Paraflavitalea devenefica: one gene and its partner. The protein of the gene in region 2 interacts with the protein of the main gene of each other region in a pairwise test. Links are inferred from orthologs where the notes say so. Each region holds a gene or a part of one and is shown on either strand. Other genes may lie near its edges. The genes, in order: ligA and leuS.

Region 1 (8,747 bases), 620 kb from region 2 along the record:
TTCAGTGAAGGGAAGTTACTCACGCCAATTGTTCTGCCGAACTCAGCATAGGAAGACACCGCCGCATTGGGGCATATAATGACAAAGCTGTCTGGCTGTATTTCGATGTCGGTATTGATGGTAGCGGTAGAAGTGCCATCACTCAGCTTCCAGCCACGCAGGTTAATAACCCGGGCGGAGTTGTTTTTTAGTTCTACAAATTCATGATTGGGCAGGCTTACCGGGGGTGCGGGATCGGGTAATAGTTCTGTTATGATGATATCGAACCGTTGGGCAGTTTGCGCCTGCAGCGCAAGCTGTGGCAGCAACAGTAAAGCAAGCAGTCTTACAGTCATTGGTTATGTTTTTCAGCCGACATGACGGTTAGCATGAACCGCATTGGAAGGGATGAAAATAAGGATCAAACATTAAATAATAAAATAATGTTTTAGGAAGGCAACAAGGCATTGAAGCATCAGGCAACGAGGGGAAGCGGTGGCTGTGAATCGTGGGCAGGGGATGGATTTTTGAGAATTTGCAATGAACGCAGGCCATGGTTTAAGAATTGACACTGAAAGCGCTATTTTCTTCTTTTTTTAATAAAAATTTGTGTATTCTGTATTTGCTGACTACTTTTGCCCCTCGTTATGCAAAAAATGATGAAACATACAAAGCGCACGAAGAAGCATTCCATACAATGGGAAGGTTGAGTACTGCTTTGTATAACAAGATATTCAAAAAGGCCTTCCCCCACAGGAAGGCCTTTTTGTTTGGGCTTTGCGTAATGAAGAGCAATCAAGGGGGCCTTTGACAGGCTCCTTTAGATCAGGGTGAGCCGCCCTTTGAGGGCGACCCACCCTTCGACAGGCTCAGGGTGACATAAGACTTTATTGTTAAACATAAACAAGCAATCAACAAACCATGAAAGTTGCAGTAGTAGGCGCCACCGGCCTTGTAGGCACAAAGATGTTACAGGTACTGGCCGAACGTAATTTCCCCGTAACAGAACTGATTCCCGTAGCATCTGAAAGATCAGTAGGTAAGGAAGTTGAATTCAAGGGTAAGCAATACAAGATCGTCAGCATGACGGATGCCATTGCCGCCAGGCCTGCTGTAGCTATTTTTTCCGCAGGTGGCAGCACTTCCCTGGAGTGGGCCCCCAAGTTTGCTGAAGCCGGTATTACTGTTATTGACAATTCTTCTGCCTGGCGCATGGACCCCACCAAGAAGCTGGTTGTTCCGGAGGTGAATGCAGATGCGCTGGGAAAGGATGATAAGATCATTGCGAATCCCAATTGCTCTACCATTCAAATGGTAGTAGCCCTGAATCCACTGCACAAGAAGTATGGCATTAAGCGTATTGTAGTATCTACTTACCAAAGTGTAACGGGTACCGGTAAGAAAGCCGTAGACCAACTGATGGGTGAGCGCGCCAAAGCAGAGAAAGGCAGCAACGCTGAGTACCCTATGGCCTATAAGTATCCTATTGACCTGAATGTGATCCCCCAGATCGATGTATTCCTAGATAACGGGTATACCAAGGAAGAGATGAAGATGGTGAATGAGACGAAGAAGATTATGCGTGATGATGCTATCCGGGTTACTGCCACTACGGTGCGTATTCCGGTGATGGGCGGACACAGTGAGAGCGTAAATGTGGAGTTTGCAGATGATTACACCCTCGATGAGGTGCGTGGTTTACTGAGCAATGCGCCTGGTGTGGTACTGGTGGATGAGCCTGCTGCCCAACAATACCCTATGCCGAAGGATGCACACGACCGGGATGAGGTGTTTGTAGGCCGTCTGCGCCGTGATGAAACACAGCCCAAGACCCTTAATATGTGGGTAGTAAGTGATAACCTGCGTAAAGGCGCTGCCACGAACGCGGTACAGATTGCAGAATACCTGGTTTCAAAGAAACTGTTATAAGTCATATATAACCCGCAGCGTCCCCTTCGGGAGACACTGCGGAGAATTCAAATTGAAGCGAGAGACGCTGCGGAGAATTTTTTAGAAGTTTTATCAAGGGAACGTATAGCCATTTCCCGGTCCCGCTTCGGCGGGACTTTTGTTTTAAGGGCTTCGACAGGCTCAGCCTGACACGCCAACTTACTCGTCCAGTGCGCGGTTAAGGAATGCGAGTAAGGGTTGCAGGGCCTCGAATGCTGCTACTGTTTTCTTTACAAGGCCCTCTGAAGTAAGTTCGCTGTCCTTAATGCTCTGCATGGCCAGCCAGCTTTTGAGTTTCAGGAACTCTCCGGCAGGGTTGTCTTTTTCGAATCCCTGGGGCACACGGGTGAGCGCTACATCTTCCCCCTGGTATAAATCTCCATATATGCCCTTGAATTTCTTATTGTTGATGATCTTTTTAAATTCATCAAAGCAGTAGTCTATTTCCTGCCTTATTTTCTTTGTTTCCGGTGGCATGGGCATCCAGAGGCCGCCGCCTACAAAGCTTTCGCCCGGCTCACAATGAAAGTAGTACCCGGCATAGATGGATCTTTTACCTCCCCGGTTGATGCTGGCCCCGAAGTTGGTCTTGTAGGGACTTTTATTTTTGGAGAAGCGAACGTCGCGATTGATGCGGAACATACAGCTTTTGGCAGTCAATTCTTTGATGCTGCTATCCTGTTTGCCCTGTTTATCTATAACGGCCTGGATGAATTGTTCGAAGTTCTTTTTGGCGGCTTCATATTGCGGGCGGTGGGCATCGAACCAGGATTTATCATTGTTCTTTTTGAGGTCTTTCAGGAATTTAATGGTTGCAGGCAACAGCATGGTATACTTTTTATTTAAAGGTATGTAGCAGTGAGGAGGCAACAAAAAAAGATAAGTGGTGTGTAGATGTTCGCTCACATCTGTACACACCACTTATGCTAGTTTACCGGTAGAGGGATCTAGATCCTACCCCAGTTCTCACCACTTTTAATGCGGTACATGGTCATCTCACTGACCCCATATTTTTCCGCGAGTTTTTTAATGGTGATTTTCCGGTTCTTGTCTGTAAGGACTTTTTTGATGCTCTTCACCTGATTGGCATTCAGCTTAAGGCCTTCAGTGCGGTTGGCCTGCACTTTTTTGTAAGCGATCTTGGCCGGGCTGTTTTGCTGGTGACTGATCATTTCTTCCAGTGAAGCCCATTTCAGGTTCTTCACTGTGTTGTCGAGCTTGTTGTGATTCAGGTGAATCACATACTTGTTTTTCGCCGAAGGTTTGCCGAGGAATAACCGGGCAATTTCACGGTGAATGTAGAGGGTGCCATTGTTTCCGGGTCTGTGCAGGTTCAGTGTCCGGTAGCCGGTGGTTAATGAACCTTGCAACAATTTACCATCTTCAATAACATCATCTGTGTAGCTGGCTATGCGGCCGTGTGATGACAGCGCATACTTTTTTCTAAGGTGTTTCCAGCCTGGAAACTGCAAGGGTTTCCACACCTCGTTGGGGAGTTTTTTTATCATCGCCTTTTCCTTTTGGCTAAAGTTACAAAAAAAGATATGCGAAAATCAAATCATTTGTAAGAAAGATTGAATTAGCGGTTAACCAAGCTCAGGAATTCGGCTTCATTAATGATCTTTATTGAAGTGATCTTTTTGGCTTTCTCTAATTTGGAACCAGCCTCTTCGCCAGCCACCAGATAATTGAGCTTGCTGCTCACGCTACCCAGGAGTTTACCTCCGTTAGCTTCCACCAAAGCCTCTGCCTCATTGCGTTTCAGCGTAGGCAGGGTACCGGTAAACAAAAACGTTTGTCCCGTGAGGTTGCCGTCGGCCACGAGATCTTTTTTATCATTTTTCAGCTTCAACCCCAATGCTTCAAGCTGTTGTAGCATATGAATGTTGTCCGGATTATGGAAAAACTGATATATGCTACCAGCTACTTTAGGCCCTACATCTTCGAGGTTTTTGAGATCTTCAAGAGAAAATTGAGCAAAATCAAGTAAATGCTTTACTGCATGGGCAAGGGTTTTAGCGGTGGTTTCGCCAACATAGCGTATGCCGAGGGCATATATGAGCCTATGCAGCGGTTGCTCTTTAGAGGCAGTGATGGCAGCCTGCAGGTTGGTCATGCTTTTTTCGCCAAAGCCTTCAAGGCTTCTTATTTTATCATAAGGCAGTTCATAGATGCCTGGTATGTCCTTCAGAAAGCCGAGGTCATAGAATTTCTGTATGATGGCTTCACCCAGGCCGCGTATGTCCATGGCATCCTTACTGGTAAAATGGATCATACGCAACAGCACCTGCGCTTCGCAACTTATATTGACACAACGCCATACCGCTTCATCGGGGGTCTTTACTAACTTATCATGGCAAACAGGGCATTTGGTTGGGAAAACGATGGCCTGCTCTTTACCGGTCCTTACTTCGGGTAGTGATTTTACTATATAGGGGATCACATCGCCGGCCCGCTCTACCAGCACCGTATCGCCGATCATGAGGTCTTTTTCACGGATCACTTCTTCATTGAAGAGCGAGATGGAACCCACTGTTACACCACCGATAGGAACAGGCTCTATTTTGGCCACAGGTGTTATAGAGCCTGTACGGCCTACCTGGAATTCTATGGCCTTGAGTTTACTGGTAGCCTGCCGGGCCGCGAATTTATAGGCAATGGCCCAACGCGGGTGGTGGGTGGTCATGCCCAGTTGGTCCTGCAATTCCAACTGGTTTACCTTGATCACCATGCCATCTATTTCATAGGGCAGGTCATCGCGCTTTTCTTCAAATTCATGGCAGTATTTGATGACTGCCTCTATGCCTTTGAATATTTGTTTCTCTTTAACGGGGCTACGGAAACCTAATTCCCATAGTAGTTCCAGGGAGCCGCTATGCGTTTCGAGGAGTTTATGAACAGGGGCTCCGGGCAATGTTGCATAATGGCTGATGTGGTACAGGAAGGCTTCCAGGTTACGGCGGCTGACCTCTTTGGGATCTTTGATACGCAGGGAGCCGGCGGCTGCATTACGCGGATTAGCCAGGGGCGGCAGGTTTTGTTCTACAAGCTGGTCGTTGTATTTTTTAAAGTTGGCCTTGTTCAGTAATACTTCTCCCCTTATTTCTATTTGCTGCAGACCATATTCGGACAATTTCACGGAGAGGGGTACAGAACGGATCTGTTTGATGTTGATGGTTATTTCATCGCCCGTAACACCATTGCCCCGGGTAGCCCCCCTGGCGAGCAGGTCATTTTCATAGATGAGCGATATACTGGCCCCATCAAATTTGGGTTCCACGCAATATTCGATCTGGTTGGCTTTAGCCAGTTCCCGGGCCTTCCGGTCCCAATCTATCAGATCCTGTTCATTGTAGGAGTTCTCGAGCGAAAGCATGGGCACGAGGTGGGGGGCTGGCGGAAATTCTTTGGTGAGGCCTTTAGCTACCCGCATGGTAGGCGAATCGCTGGTAAGTAGTTCCGGGTGCTGGGCTTCTATTTTTTCGAGGGACTTGTAAAGCTGGTCGTACTCAAAGTCGGCTATGAGCGGATCATTGAGGATGTAATAGCGGTATTCATGAAAGCGCAATGCTTCCCGTAAGCCGGCTATATCGTCCTTAGGGCTTATTTTTTCCTTTTTGACTTTATCGAGTAAGGCGGTGGTTAGTTGCTGTAAAGATTTGGTTTGGCCGGTAGCGTACATAAATGGCTGGTTATGTGTTTGTGGAGTAAAATTAAGTAAGAGTTATCTTTGCCGCATGAGAAAAAAGAATGTGGTACTGCAAAAGATGACGGTACAGGATTATGCGGCGGAGGGCAAGGCGCTGGGCAGGATTGACGGGAAGGTGGTTTTTATTGAGGGGGCGGTGCCGGGCGATGTGGTAGATGTACGCCTGTCGAAGAATAAGCAGGAATGGGCGGAAGGCAAAGCTGTTCACTTTCATGCGTTTTCCCCGGACCGGGTCACTCCTTTCTGCGAACATTTTGGGGTTTGCGGGGGTTGTAAATGGCAGATGCTGCCCTATGATAAACAGTTGCAATATAAGCAGCATGAGGTGGAGCAGCACCTGCGGCGCATTGGCAAGGTAGCCTTGCCGGAGATTGCCCCGATAGCCGGGTGCGAAAGCACGGCACGGTACCGGAATAAGCTGGAATTCACTTTCAGCAACCGCCGTTACCTGTTGCCAGATGAAATAGCCGGGGCGGCGGCGATTGACCCCGAAAATGCCCTGGGATTCCATGTTCCCCGTCTGTTTGACAAGGTTATAGATATTAATACCTGTCACCTGATGGCGGAGCCTACGAATGCCATTAAGAATACGATCCGTCGTTTTGCGATGGAGCAGGGTTTTAGCTTTTATGATATCCGGGAACACCGGGGATGGCTGCGGACCCTGATTGTACGGGTATGTACAACGGGGGAGGTGATGGTCAATGTTTGTTTCGGGTATGATGACCGGGATGCGCGCAAGCAGTTGTTTGATCATTTGCTGCAACAGGTGCCGGGCATTACCACCCTGCTGTATACGATCAATCCCAAAAAGAATGATACGATCTATGACCTGCAGCCGCAGGCATATTATGGAAAAGGGTATATTACAGAAAAACTGGAAGACCTGGTGTTTAAGATAGGGCCGAAGTCTTTTTTCCAGACCAATACACGGCAGGGAGAGCGATTGTACCAGATTACCCGGGATTTTACGGCCTTAACGGGAAAGGAAACGGTGTATGATCTTTATTGTGGCACCGGTAGTATCGGGTTGTTTGTGAGCAAGCTGGCCAAAAAGATTGTGGGCGTGGAGGTGATCAGCGAAGCCATTGAAGATGCCCGGGAGAATGCCGCGCTGAATAATATTCACCACGCACAATTTTTCGCCGGCGATGTTATAGATATTTGTGACGATGCTTTTTTTGCGCACCATGGTAAGCCGGATGTCATTATTACCGATCCGCCGAGAGCAGGTATGCATGAGAAGCTGGTGCAAAAGATACTGGATATGGAGGCGCCGCTGGTAGTGTATGTGAGCTGCAATCCTGCCACGCAGGCGCGGGACCTGCAGAAGCTGGATGAGAAGTATGCTGTGACGAGGGTACAACCGGTTGACATGTTCCCGCATACCCATCATATTGAGAATGTGGTGCAGTTAAAGCTAAAAAAGTAGTATTTTATGGTTGTACAATTTAAAACAGCAGCATAGTGTATTCGAACAGAATGTTTTTTCCTCTGACAACGATTGTCAAGAATCTCCTGATCATTAATGGGCTTATTTTCCTGGCGCAGCAAACATTTGACAAGGAAGCCGCTTATGATTTGTTTGCACAGCACCATTTCCTGTCGAAGGATTTCCGTCCGCACCAGATCATTACCGCCCTGTTCATGCATGGTTCTGTAGAGCACCTGCTGGGCAATATGCTGGGCCTGTATATGTTTGGCACCAAGCTGGAGCTGGTTTGGGGACCTAAAAGGTTCCTTACGTTTTACCTGGTTTGCGGCATTGGCGCGAATATTATCAGCGGCATGGCCACACTGGCTGAAACGTACCCGGTTATCAGTGACCTTAATTTCTTACAGGAGCATGTTTCGGTACGCAATTTTAATATGCTTTTAAGTAAATATGACTGGATCCGGATGAGCATAACGCCGGAATTCAAAACCATGTTAGAGGCCAATCCCCCGGTTCCCGGCATCAATAAAGATATTTTTCTGGCTACCGGAGAACTGAAAGACCTTGCTACCCGCAGCACACTGGTAGGCGCTTCCGGAGCCATTTTTGGTTTACTGGCCGGGGCAGCCTATTTATTTCCGGATGATATTATTCTGGCCGGCATGTTTTTCCCCATTAAAATGAAATGGTTCGCGCTGATCTATGGGGGCGCAGAGGTGTACCTGGCACTGCAAAACCGTCCTGATGACCAGGTAGCCCACGTAGCCCATATAGGAGGGGCCCTGGTAGGCTTTTTGATGGTCTATTACAGTTACCGCAGGGGCAACCGGCGCAAATTATTCTGAGCAGCAACTTTACCGGCCATTTGACTGTTAATTTATTACCAATATGGTAATGCCTGTTTAGGGTGTTATGGGAAGGGTTTTGTAAATTCACCAAAAATATTTTCGTGTTGCGGGAAGATAGATACAGGAAACGCATTTTGCTGGGCCAGGATGGTAATGCATTGGTTTTATTGCTCATAATTCTGGGCATTGTATTCTGCATTTTTAAGTTCTTATGGCTGGTGTACTGGATGTCGGGGCTTAAGAAGCCGGATTTTGATTCAGAGATCCTGCAGTGGTTTATTTTACCCGCCAACCTGAGCACACTGGCTACCCGCCCGTGGACGATTATTACCCATATGTTTATGCACGATGACCCGATGCACCTGATCGGCAATGTGCTGTGGATATGGGCTTTCGGGTATATTTTGCAGGACCTTACAGGGTCCAAAAAGCTGATTCCCCTGTTCATTTATGGCGGCCTGGCCGGCGGCGCCTTTTATATTTTCAGTTATAATGTTATCCCGGTACTGGCGCCAGATGTAGCCAATAGCTATGCATTGGGCGCTTCTGCCGGAGTGATGGCCATTGCCATTGCAACCACTGTACTGGCGCCTGGTTACCGCATTTTTCCCATGATCAATGGAGGCATACCGCTGTGGGTGCTCACCCTGATCTTTGTGGTGCTTGATTTTGCGATGATATCGGGCAATAATACAGGCGGTCACCTGGCACACCTGGCGGGCGCAGCCACCGGTTTCATTTTTATACGGCAGTTGCGCAAGGGGCATGACTGGAGCGCCTGGATGAACCAGTTTTTCGATTGGGTGAGTAACCTGTTCAATCCTGA
Region 2 (9,157 bases):
CTTTGATCTGTTTCCAGACGATCTGCAATTCATGAAAACCATTTGCCAATACATTCTTTCTTGCCTTTCGCTCAGATTTATTACTCTCCGGCAGTGCTTTAAAAGTGATCTGGGCAAACGCGATCCACCAGACGCCTACAAGTAAGAAAGTAAGTTTAAGCGGTAATGGACTATCTGGTATGGCCAATACAAGCCCAAAGCCGACAAGCTGCATCAATACACTGCCAACATATCCAAAAGAATATCCCTTGGCGCTCACCCGGTCCCTGTCTTGCTCGGCAGCTATTTCCGGTAAATAGGAGTTATAAAATACCTGGCTGCCATAAAAACCAATGCCGGCAAACATAAAGCATAGTAACCCCAGCGTTACATTGTCCTTATCGAAAAAGAACATAATTGAGCAGCTCAATGCACCCATATAACAGAAAAAGCGCATGAAATTCTTTTTACTGCCCCGGTAATCCGCCATTGATGAAAGAATGGGAGAAAGCAATGCAATCAATAAAAAGCCGAAAGCAAGGACATAATCTTTCAGTGCTGTATTGACAAAATGCCTTCCCAGGAATGGCACACCATCCGGAAAGTTTTTAGTCGAAGTAACAAAGGCATAATAGGCAGGGAAGAAAGTCGTCGTAATAACCAGGTTGTACACCGAATTGGCCCAGTCATACATGGCCCATCCGTTGATCACCTTTTTGGAAGCTGTTTGCATGGCAGAAGGGTTTATAACATGTTTGTCACCACACCTCAGGGGCCTGCTACTCTGTAATCACCTGGGTAAAGATCAGGATCAGCAATACAATACCGGCAATAATGCGGTACCAGCCGAATAAACGGAAACCACGTTTCTGTAAAAAGCCAATAAAAAAACGGATGGCCAGCATGGCCACCACGAAAGCAACAATATTACCTACAATAAAAGCATACAAATTATCGGATGAGCTCAGGAGAAGCTCATATCCTTTTTGTGCCGTGCCGGAACCATCCCAGTCTTTTACAAACAGGGAATAGCCGCTGGCCGCACACATCGTAGGCACCGCCAGGAAAAAGGAGAATTCTGCCGCCAACTTCCTGCTCAGCTTTTGTTGCATGCCACCAATAATTGTAGCGGCACTGCGGCTTACGCCCGGTATCATCGCCACGCACTGCCACAGGCCAACAGCAAAAGCTTTCCCATTGCTGATGTCCGGCTCGGTCTCAATCCGCTGGCCGGCCTGCTGGTTAAAGATCTTATCAACAAACAACAGGAAAACGCCCCCCACCAGCAGCGAGATGGCTACCGTGGTCGGACTTTCCAGTAAAGCATCAATCTTATCAGAGAATAAGGCGCCTAACGCAATAGCGGGTATCACCGCAATGATCAGTTTCACATAAAACTGCCAGCGTTTAAAGTCGAAAAACTTCTTCCAATACAGGACTACCACGGCGAGAATAGCGCCCAACTGGACCGCTACTTCAAATAACTTGGTAAACTCCTGTTTGTGAATATCCATCAGGCTGCTGGCGATGATCATATGCCCGGTGGAAGAGATGGGGAGATATTCAGTAATGCCTTCTACTATAGCGATGATAATAGCCTCAAATATGCTCATGGAAGAACTTGATTATTTCCCAATTAACTTTTCGGTTTCCGGAAAATAGCAAATACTTCAATGCCCAGTCCGAGCAGAATAAGGATGGGAGCTACGGTAATACGTCTTACGCTATATACCTCATCATTGGTAAATACATTGGGGTCCTTGCTATTGCCGCCGGCCATCAGGAGCAGGCCCAGTAACATCACTGCCAGTCCGGCAACAATCCAGATATAATTCTCTTTACCAAAGAGGGTAGAGGAAGTTTGCTTTTTATCAGTCGTTAACTTTTCAGCCATTATCCAATACAATTAGGGCTGCAATATAGTAAATAAGCTCAAAGGCACAAGTTTCTGGCAAACAGGCTCGTACCCTTGCTTGTCTGTAAGCTGAATGGCCGATTGATCCCGCAAGCTTGCGGGACCGATTCACGATTAATACAGGTCGTCCAGCTTCATTTTCAGGTACTTCACCACACTCCGGTAAGTACTGAACAGGGAAATACTGATGCCCAGGATCACCAGGAAGGCGAACAGCAAGGCCATCTTGCCATTATCGCGCAGGTCGCGCAGGTAGGGCAGGAAATACTCGCTCAGCATCATCACCACGTAAATGATCGCAATGGCCATAATGGCGGAAATGGTGCCGTTAACAATGGCCCGTACCGTCATGGGGCGGGCGATAAAGCCGCGGGTGGCTCCTACCATTTGCATGGTCTTGATAATAAACCGGTTACTATACATGGCCAGGCGGATCGTATTATCGATCAGTACAATGGAGAAGATGCAGAAAATACCTGCCAGGATAGCGAAAACGATCAGCCCTACCCGTACCGAAGAGCTCATCTTTTCGATCACAAAAGCGGGGTATTGTACGCTTTCCACGACCATCGACTGCTTTTCCAGGTCGGTCTTAATAGTGGTCACACTGTCTTTATGTACGTAATTAGTCTTCAGGTTCAGGTCAAAAGAGGCCGGCAGGGGGTTCTCGTCCAGCAGCTCTTTAAAATCGTTCTCACCGCTCTTCAGCCAGCGCTGTTTGGCGGTTTCCTTATCAATATATTCGTAAGATTTTGTATATGGCTGCGCGGCGATATAGGTCTTTAAAGTCTCCACGTCCTGCGGGGTGATATTCTTGCGCAGGAATATCTGCACCTTCACATCTTCCTTCATCTCCTCCGTATATTGCCGGGCATTAAGCAGTAACCAGCCGAAAATGCCCACAAAGAACAATACAATGGTTACCCCGAGGATAGCCATAAAATAAGAGGGTTTTGAACGCCTGGCTGATCCTTTTCCTAATTGCGCCATGAAACAATCATTTTGATGGGTTAGTTAATAAACCGATAACGGCAAAAATAGCAGTTTTATCCCGCTTAAGCCGGATAATCCGTATTTTTGACGCCCTACTAACGGATGCGGAGCCGGAAAAATTTTTCGGGGTAACGCCTTTTAACGTTTCCTCAACGAATATAAAAGTAGCGACGCCCCGGAGTGCCAGCCCTGGTGCAAGGGGTACAAGAATAATACCATTAAAAAAATCTGAATCGTAACGGAGAGATATATGGAATATAAATTCAGCCAGATAGAGAAGAAATGGCAACAGATCTGGAAAGAGACCAACGCATACAAGGTGAGCAATACAAGTGACCGGCCCAAATACTATGTGCTGGATATGTTCCCTTACCCCAGTGGGGCAGGCCTCCACGTAGGCCATCCGCTCGGCTACATTGCCAGCGACATCTTTGCCCGTTATAAGAGGCTCAAAGGCTTCAACGTACTACACCCCATGGGCTATGACGCCTTTGGTCTTCCGGCCGAACAATATGCCATAGACCATGGTATTCACCCCGCCGTAGCCACGGATGCCAATATCAACAACTTCCGCCGGCAGTTGGACAACATCGGCTTTTGTTTCGATTGGGACCGGGAAATAAAGACTTCCGATCCTTCCTATTATAAATGGACCCAATGGATCTTCCTGCAGCTCTTCCATAGCTGGTTCAACCGGAAAACGAAGAAGGCAGAACCCATTGCCCAATTAATAAAGCAGTTTGAAAAGGAAGGCAATGTCAGCCATCCCTGTCCCGGCGATTCCTCTATCCGGTTTACCGAGCAATTATGGGTAAGCTTTGATGAGCGCCAGCAAATGGACATATTAATGGAATACCGCCTGGCCTATTGTGGCTTTGGGGAAGTGAACTGGTGCGAAGCATTGGGCACGGTACTGGCCAATGATGAAGTAGTGAATGGCGTAAGTGAACGCGGCGGCTTTCCCGTGGTGAGAAAAAAGCTGCGCCAGTGGTACCTGCGCATTACGGAATATGCCGATCGCCTCCTGGAAGGACTGGAGCAGGTTGACTTCAGCGATGCCATGAAGGAAATGCAAAGCAACTGGATCGGCAAAAGCTACGGCGCTGAGATCACCTTTGCGTTTAAACCCGCAAACGCCCCACTCGCCACTCGCCACTCGCCACTCACCGTCTATACCACCCGCCCCGATACCATCTTCGGCGTAGACTTTATGGTCATTGCGCCCGAACATGAATTGATTGACCAGATCACTACGCCCGTTCAGAAACAGGCGGTGGAGGATTATATCGCCTATGTAAAGAGCCGCAGTGAGCGGGAGCGCATGGCCGAGAAAAAGATCTCCGGTGTATTCACCGGCGCCTATGTGCTCAATCCTTTCGATCAGCGCGAGATCCCGGTATGGATCTCTGAATATGTATTGGCGGGATATGGTACCGGTGCCATCATGGCCGTGCCTTGTGGCGATGAGCGTGACCATAAATTTGCCAACCACTTCGGTATATCCATCACCAACATCATCGGCAGCCATTACAATGGCGAAGAGGCCAACCCTACCAAGGATGCCATCCTGGAGAACTCTGGTTTCCTCAACGGACTGGTGATGCGCCAGGCCATGGAAGTAGCCAGCAATAAACTGGAGGAGCTGGGCATCGGCATCCGGAAAGTCAACTATAAAATGCGGGATGCCGCTTTCAGTCGCCAGCGTTACTGGGGTGAACCATTCCCCATTGCCTGGAAAGAAGGCGTGGCTTATCCTTTATCCGAAAGTGAATTGCCGGTATTATTGCCGCACCTGGATGAAATAAAGCCTGGTCAGGAAGGTGAGGGGCCATTGAGTAACCTGCCTGAGTGGATCAACTCCTCCCCCATTGGCGGACAAAGGGAAAGCTCTACCATGCCCGGTTATGCCGGCAGTAGCTGGTACTTCCTGCGGTATATGGACCCGCATAATGACAACACCTTCTGCGACCGTAAAGCCAGTGATTACTGGGGCCAGGTAGACCTGTACATCGGTGGTACCGAACATGCTGTAGGTCACCTGCTCTATAGCCGCATGTGGACCAAGGCCCTCTATGACCTTGGTTACATTGGTCATGATGAGCCTTATAAAAAACTGGTGAACCAGGGAAAGATTGGTGGTGATTCCAGGCTGATATACCGCCTGCGTGGCACCAATCAGTTTATATCAGCCGGTTTGAAAGACCAGTATGAAACAGATGAACTGCATGTGGATGTTTCCATTGTGGATGGCTATGTGCTGGACCAGGAAGCATTCAAACAATCAAGGGCAGAATATGAAACGGCTTCCTTCATCCTGGAGGATGGCAAATACATCTGTGGCTCACGCCTGGAGAAAATGAGCAAACGTTACTTCAATGTGGTGAACCCGGATGATATTGTAGATAAATACGGCGCTGATACCTTCCGCATGTATGAAATGTTCCTCGGACCGGTAGAGCAGGACAAACCCTGGGATACCAAAGGTATTGAGGGTGTACACCGCTTCCTGAAAAAGCTATGGCGTTTGTTCTATGATGAAATGAAAGGGCAGGTATGGAATACAGCAGCGCCTACGGATGCAGAGTTAAAAGTATTGCACAAGGCTATCAAGCGGGCAGAGGAAGATACCGAAAGGTTCTCTTTCAATACGGCCGTGAGCTCCTTCATGATCTGTGTGAATGATCTTTCTGAAATGAAGTGCCACAAAAAGGATATCCTGCAGCCTTTACTCATATTGCTTACGCCTTATGCACCACACGTGTGCGAAGAGTTGTGGCATTTACTCGGAAATGACTCCGCCATCCTGGATGCTGCCTATCCGAAATTTGAACCCAAATACCTGGTAGAAAGCAACAAGGAATACCCCATTTCTGTGAATGGTAAACTGCGTACTACCATCAACATCGCATTGGATGCGCCGCAGGAAGACGTGGAGAAAATCGTACTTTCCAATGATGTCATCCAGAAATGGATGGAAGGCAAGCCACACAAAAAGATCATCTATGTGAAGGGGAAGATGGTGAATGTGGTAGTTTAAGGTTGTTTAATCAATCTTATCAAGGCACTGCTGTTTTCATCAGCATACAGTCTTGCTTCATAGCGTTTCTTGCCTACAATGGCTACCATGAAAGAAGTATTGGGCGGAATGGAGCCCAGGTTCTCAGCTACCATCACCAGTTCATTGTCATTGGCCAGTTCATCCGCATCCAGGAAAATAGTATAAGGCTGATCGGTAAGGCGGATATTCTTAAAGATGAGCTTCTTGTTCAGGAATAGAGCAATAGAGTCGCCATCCACCTGTGCATTGTCATAAAAGCGCAGCTCAATCTTCTTGCTGGTAACAGGGATCACTGTTTGCAGCTTATTGGTACGGGCCGTGAACTTATCTTCCGGTGTAATAGGATTGCTCACCTTCTTCTCTGCAGGTACAACCGGCGCAGGCGCTTTCACCTTGGGGGCAGCTACCGTTACCGGTGCTGTGGCAGGGACGGTCGTAGCCGGTATCTCTCTTTCCGGTACCTCTTGTTCCATAGGTGGCGGGGCAAAAGATAGCCGTGCTATGCTGTCAATAATATCCGGGTGATTGGCGCCTACCAGGTAATTATCAATCACAAAATCCCATTCATCGGTGAAGGTGGGGCTGGTAATCTTCTCCAGCGCTACTGGTCCTTTGGGTACGTCTTTGTGGTCGCGCTCGGTACTGCTGCCATCCAGCAGCATCTTATCTTCCCCCGGACAGTTAAAATCTGCCACGCTCAGTACCGGCTCTTTGGAGGAGCCAAACAGCCCACCGGATGCTTTGTCTTCCAGCAAGGCTTCATCCCACCAAACCACGTCATTGGTTTGTCCATCAAAATACCCACGCACGGCATAGCGCCGGTAATGGTTCTTAGAGGTATAATAGTAAGCGGTGCCCAGCAGGCTGTCGCCTTTCTTCACCAGCTTCAGTTCTGTACGCACATTACCGGTCTTTCCCTTCCAGGCGCCTGTAATGGTTTGTGACAGAGCAGGTTGCCTGACCAACAAAAATGTTGCTGCCAAACAACACAGCGGAATAGTGATAGTTTTCAAATGGTTATTGTTGGATGATACCTGTAAAAACGCACTCCACACATGAATATTTTACCTTAAGTTTCTTTTAACGAATGGCATAACCAAGGTGGGCCGCCCCGTACAACGGGGGCGACTCACCTTTAATCTGAACAATGCATCCGCTGCATTGTTTTTTTTAGGAAATTAGTACCTATGGCTTACCCAACGATAGAGCTGATAGAGGGGCTGCGCAAAGCCGCTGCCACGTTGCGTGACGGTGCTTATTATGCCTGGGGACATCATGGCGCCTGTAACTGCGGGCATCTGCTGCAGGCCACTACACAGTTGAGCAAAGAAGAGATACGCGCCTATGCCCATACTGGCCCGGGTGAGTGGACAGAGATTGCCCAGGAAGCCTGCTCTGTGACCGGCGCTCCCATCACCTTGTTGCTGACTAAACTGGAACAGTTAGGACTAACACCTACCGATATCCATCATGTGGAATACCTCGAAGACAGGGAAGTGTTGAAGCAATTGCCTGGCGGCTTTCGCTGGCTGAAAAGAAATAACCGGGAAGAGGTGATTCTGTATTTTGAAACCATGGCCAATATGCTGGAAGATAAGCTGGCGGCCCGTGTATCCATCCCGTATGGTCAGTTATTTGAACAGCCTGTGGCTGTAACATTCATGTAGCGCTCATGTAATGCAAAATAAAACGGTGAGCACCTTTTGAAGAAAGGCTCACCGTTTGCTTTATTACACCATGTTCGTTTTCAATTCATGCACTTCTGTCTTCCTCGTTGCCTGAATGCCTCACTGCCTGGTTGCCTTTCTTAAAACCCTTTCTTCGGTCCTTTCTTAATCTCTTCCAGCATCTCTTTCACGGCCCTTTCCAGTTGCTGGTCTTTACCTTTCAGCACATCCTTATAATTATTGGCCAGCTTAATATCCGGCTCCAGTTGCAGGTTCTCGGTGGGGCGCTTCTCTTTACCAATAGTAGCTACCATAGGAATGCCAAACACCAGGGTCGGGTCGATCTGTGTTTCCCACCATACCGCTGTACCAGTACCCGGCACGGGCATACCGATCAGTTTGCCCAGGTCAAGACTCTTATAAGCGTATGGGAACAGGAAGGCATCAGAATAATTGCTTTCACTCATCAGCACACAGGAGGGATTGCTCCATTTATTGCGTGGCTCGCCCGAAGTGGGTGTTACGCCCTGTGGTGAGAAATCCATATACTTCTTACCGCCCAGGAAAGTCACCAGGTCATCATGCAGCCAGCCGCCACCATTAAAACGGGTGTCTACGATCAGCGCTTCTTTGATGGCATTCTTGCCCAGCACATCTTCATACACCGTGCGGAAGCTGCCATCATTCATGCCCTGCACATGTACATAACCTACCTTACCGCCGGAGAGCTCATCTACCTTCTTACGCATGATCTTTACCCAGCGTGCATACAGTAGCCCCTGCTCTTCCTGCTGTGCAATAGGCTTCAGGGTTTCTTCCCAGCGCTCTTTTGTAGCGGGATTGTACAGGTTCAGCAAAACATTCTTACCAGCTTTGCGGTTCAGTAACTTGTTCCAATCCATATTCTCTGTGATGGTTTCCCCATCAATCTTTTCAATCACGGTGCCTACTGCAATCTTTGTCTTGGCATTCAGTAAGGGGCCGCCTTCTACTACTTCCATCACCTTCACACCCGCGCCATCATAGGTTTCATCATACAGCAATCCCAGGCTGGCAGTCGCATCGGTATTCACCTGTGGAGGGGCATAGCGTCCACCAGTATGGGAAGCATTCAGTTCGCCTAGTAGCTCACTCAGCAATTCCTGGTAATCATAATTATTATTGATGTAGGGCAGGAATTTCTCGTAAGTGGTTTTATACAGCTTCCAGTCTGTGCCCTGTAACTTGGGATCATAGAATTTCTTCATCACCTGGCGCCAGGCATGTTCAAAAATATAGGTCCTTTCTGCTGCGGCATTCAGGATCATCTCACCATTCACAGTAACCGGGGTAACCCGGCCAGCCTCCGCATCCACCTTCATAATGCGGCCATCACTTACTACAAACAGGCTCTTGCCATCCTTGGAAATATCCATACCTGCGGGGCCGCCATCCAGCTTGGTAAGGATCTTGGTTTCGCGCGTGCGGGTATTGGTAAGCCATAGGTCATACCCCTTTTCCACCCGGGCCAGGTAATACAGTTTCTCTCCATCGGAGGATAATATA

The links.
Region 1: the proteins of leuS (region 2) and ligA interact in binary tests that used the Escherichia coli proteins (3 or more experiments, as listed by UniProt). The link is inferred for Paraflavitalea devenefica from one-to-one orthologs.

What each region holds. Positions count from the first base shown.
Region 1 is NZ_JAARML010000001.1:1,067,124-1,075,870, forward strand. What follows is about bases 3,061-5,960. They hold ligA (NAD-dependent DNA ligase LigA), read right to left. Parts: upstream 5,612-5,960; coding sequence 3,509-5,611; downstream 3,061-3,508. Other genes in these bases: HB364_RS04280 (helix-turn-helix domain-containing protein), read right to left, coding at 3,061-3,437; rlmD (23S rRNA (uracil(1939)-C(5))-methyltransferase RlmD), read left to right, coding at 5,667-5,960. In the rest of the region: HB364_RS04265 (lamin tail domain-containing protein), read right to left, coding at 1-335; HB364_RS04270 (aspartate-semialdehyde dehydrogenase), read left to right, coding at 901-1,908; HB364_RS04275 (DUF2461 domain-containing protein), read right to left, coding at 2,089-2,757; more of HB364_RS04280, read right to left, coding at 2,877-3,060; more of rlmD, read left to right, coding at 5,961-7,070; HB364_RS04295 (rhomboid family intramembrane serine protease), read left to right, coding at 7,121-7,918; HB364_RS04300 (rhomboid family intramembrane serine protease), read left to right, coding at 8,023-8,747. UniProt on the Escherichia coli protein: DNA ligase that catalyzes the formation of phosphodiester linkages between 5'-phosphoryl and 3'-hydroxyl groups in double-stranded DNA using NAD as a coenzyme and as the energy source for the reaction.
Region 2 is NZ_JAARML010000001.1:442,789-451,945, reverse strand. The notes cover bases 2,815-6,124. They hold leuS (leucine--tRNA ligase), read left to right. Parts: upstream 2,815-3,137; coding sequence 3,138-5,924; downstream 5,925-6,124. Other genes in these bases: HB364_RS01700 (hypothetical protein), read right to left, coding at 5,921-6,124; HB364_RS01710 (cell division protein FtsX), read right to left, coding at 2,815-2,884. In the rest of the region: HB364_RS01725 (MFS transporter), read right to left, coding at 1-712; HB364_RS01720 (undecaprenyl-diphosphate phosphatase), read right to left, coding at 759-1,592; HB364_RS01715 (DUF3098 domain-containing protein), read right to left, coding at 1,616-1,873; more of HB364_RS01710, read right to left, coding at 2,009-2,814; more of HB364_RS01700, read right to left, coding at 6,125-6,928; HB364_RS01695 (hypothetical protein), read left to right, coding at 7,133-7,612; HB364_RS01690 (S41 family peptidase), read right to left, coding at 7,753-9,157.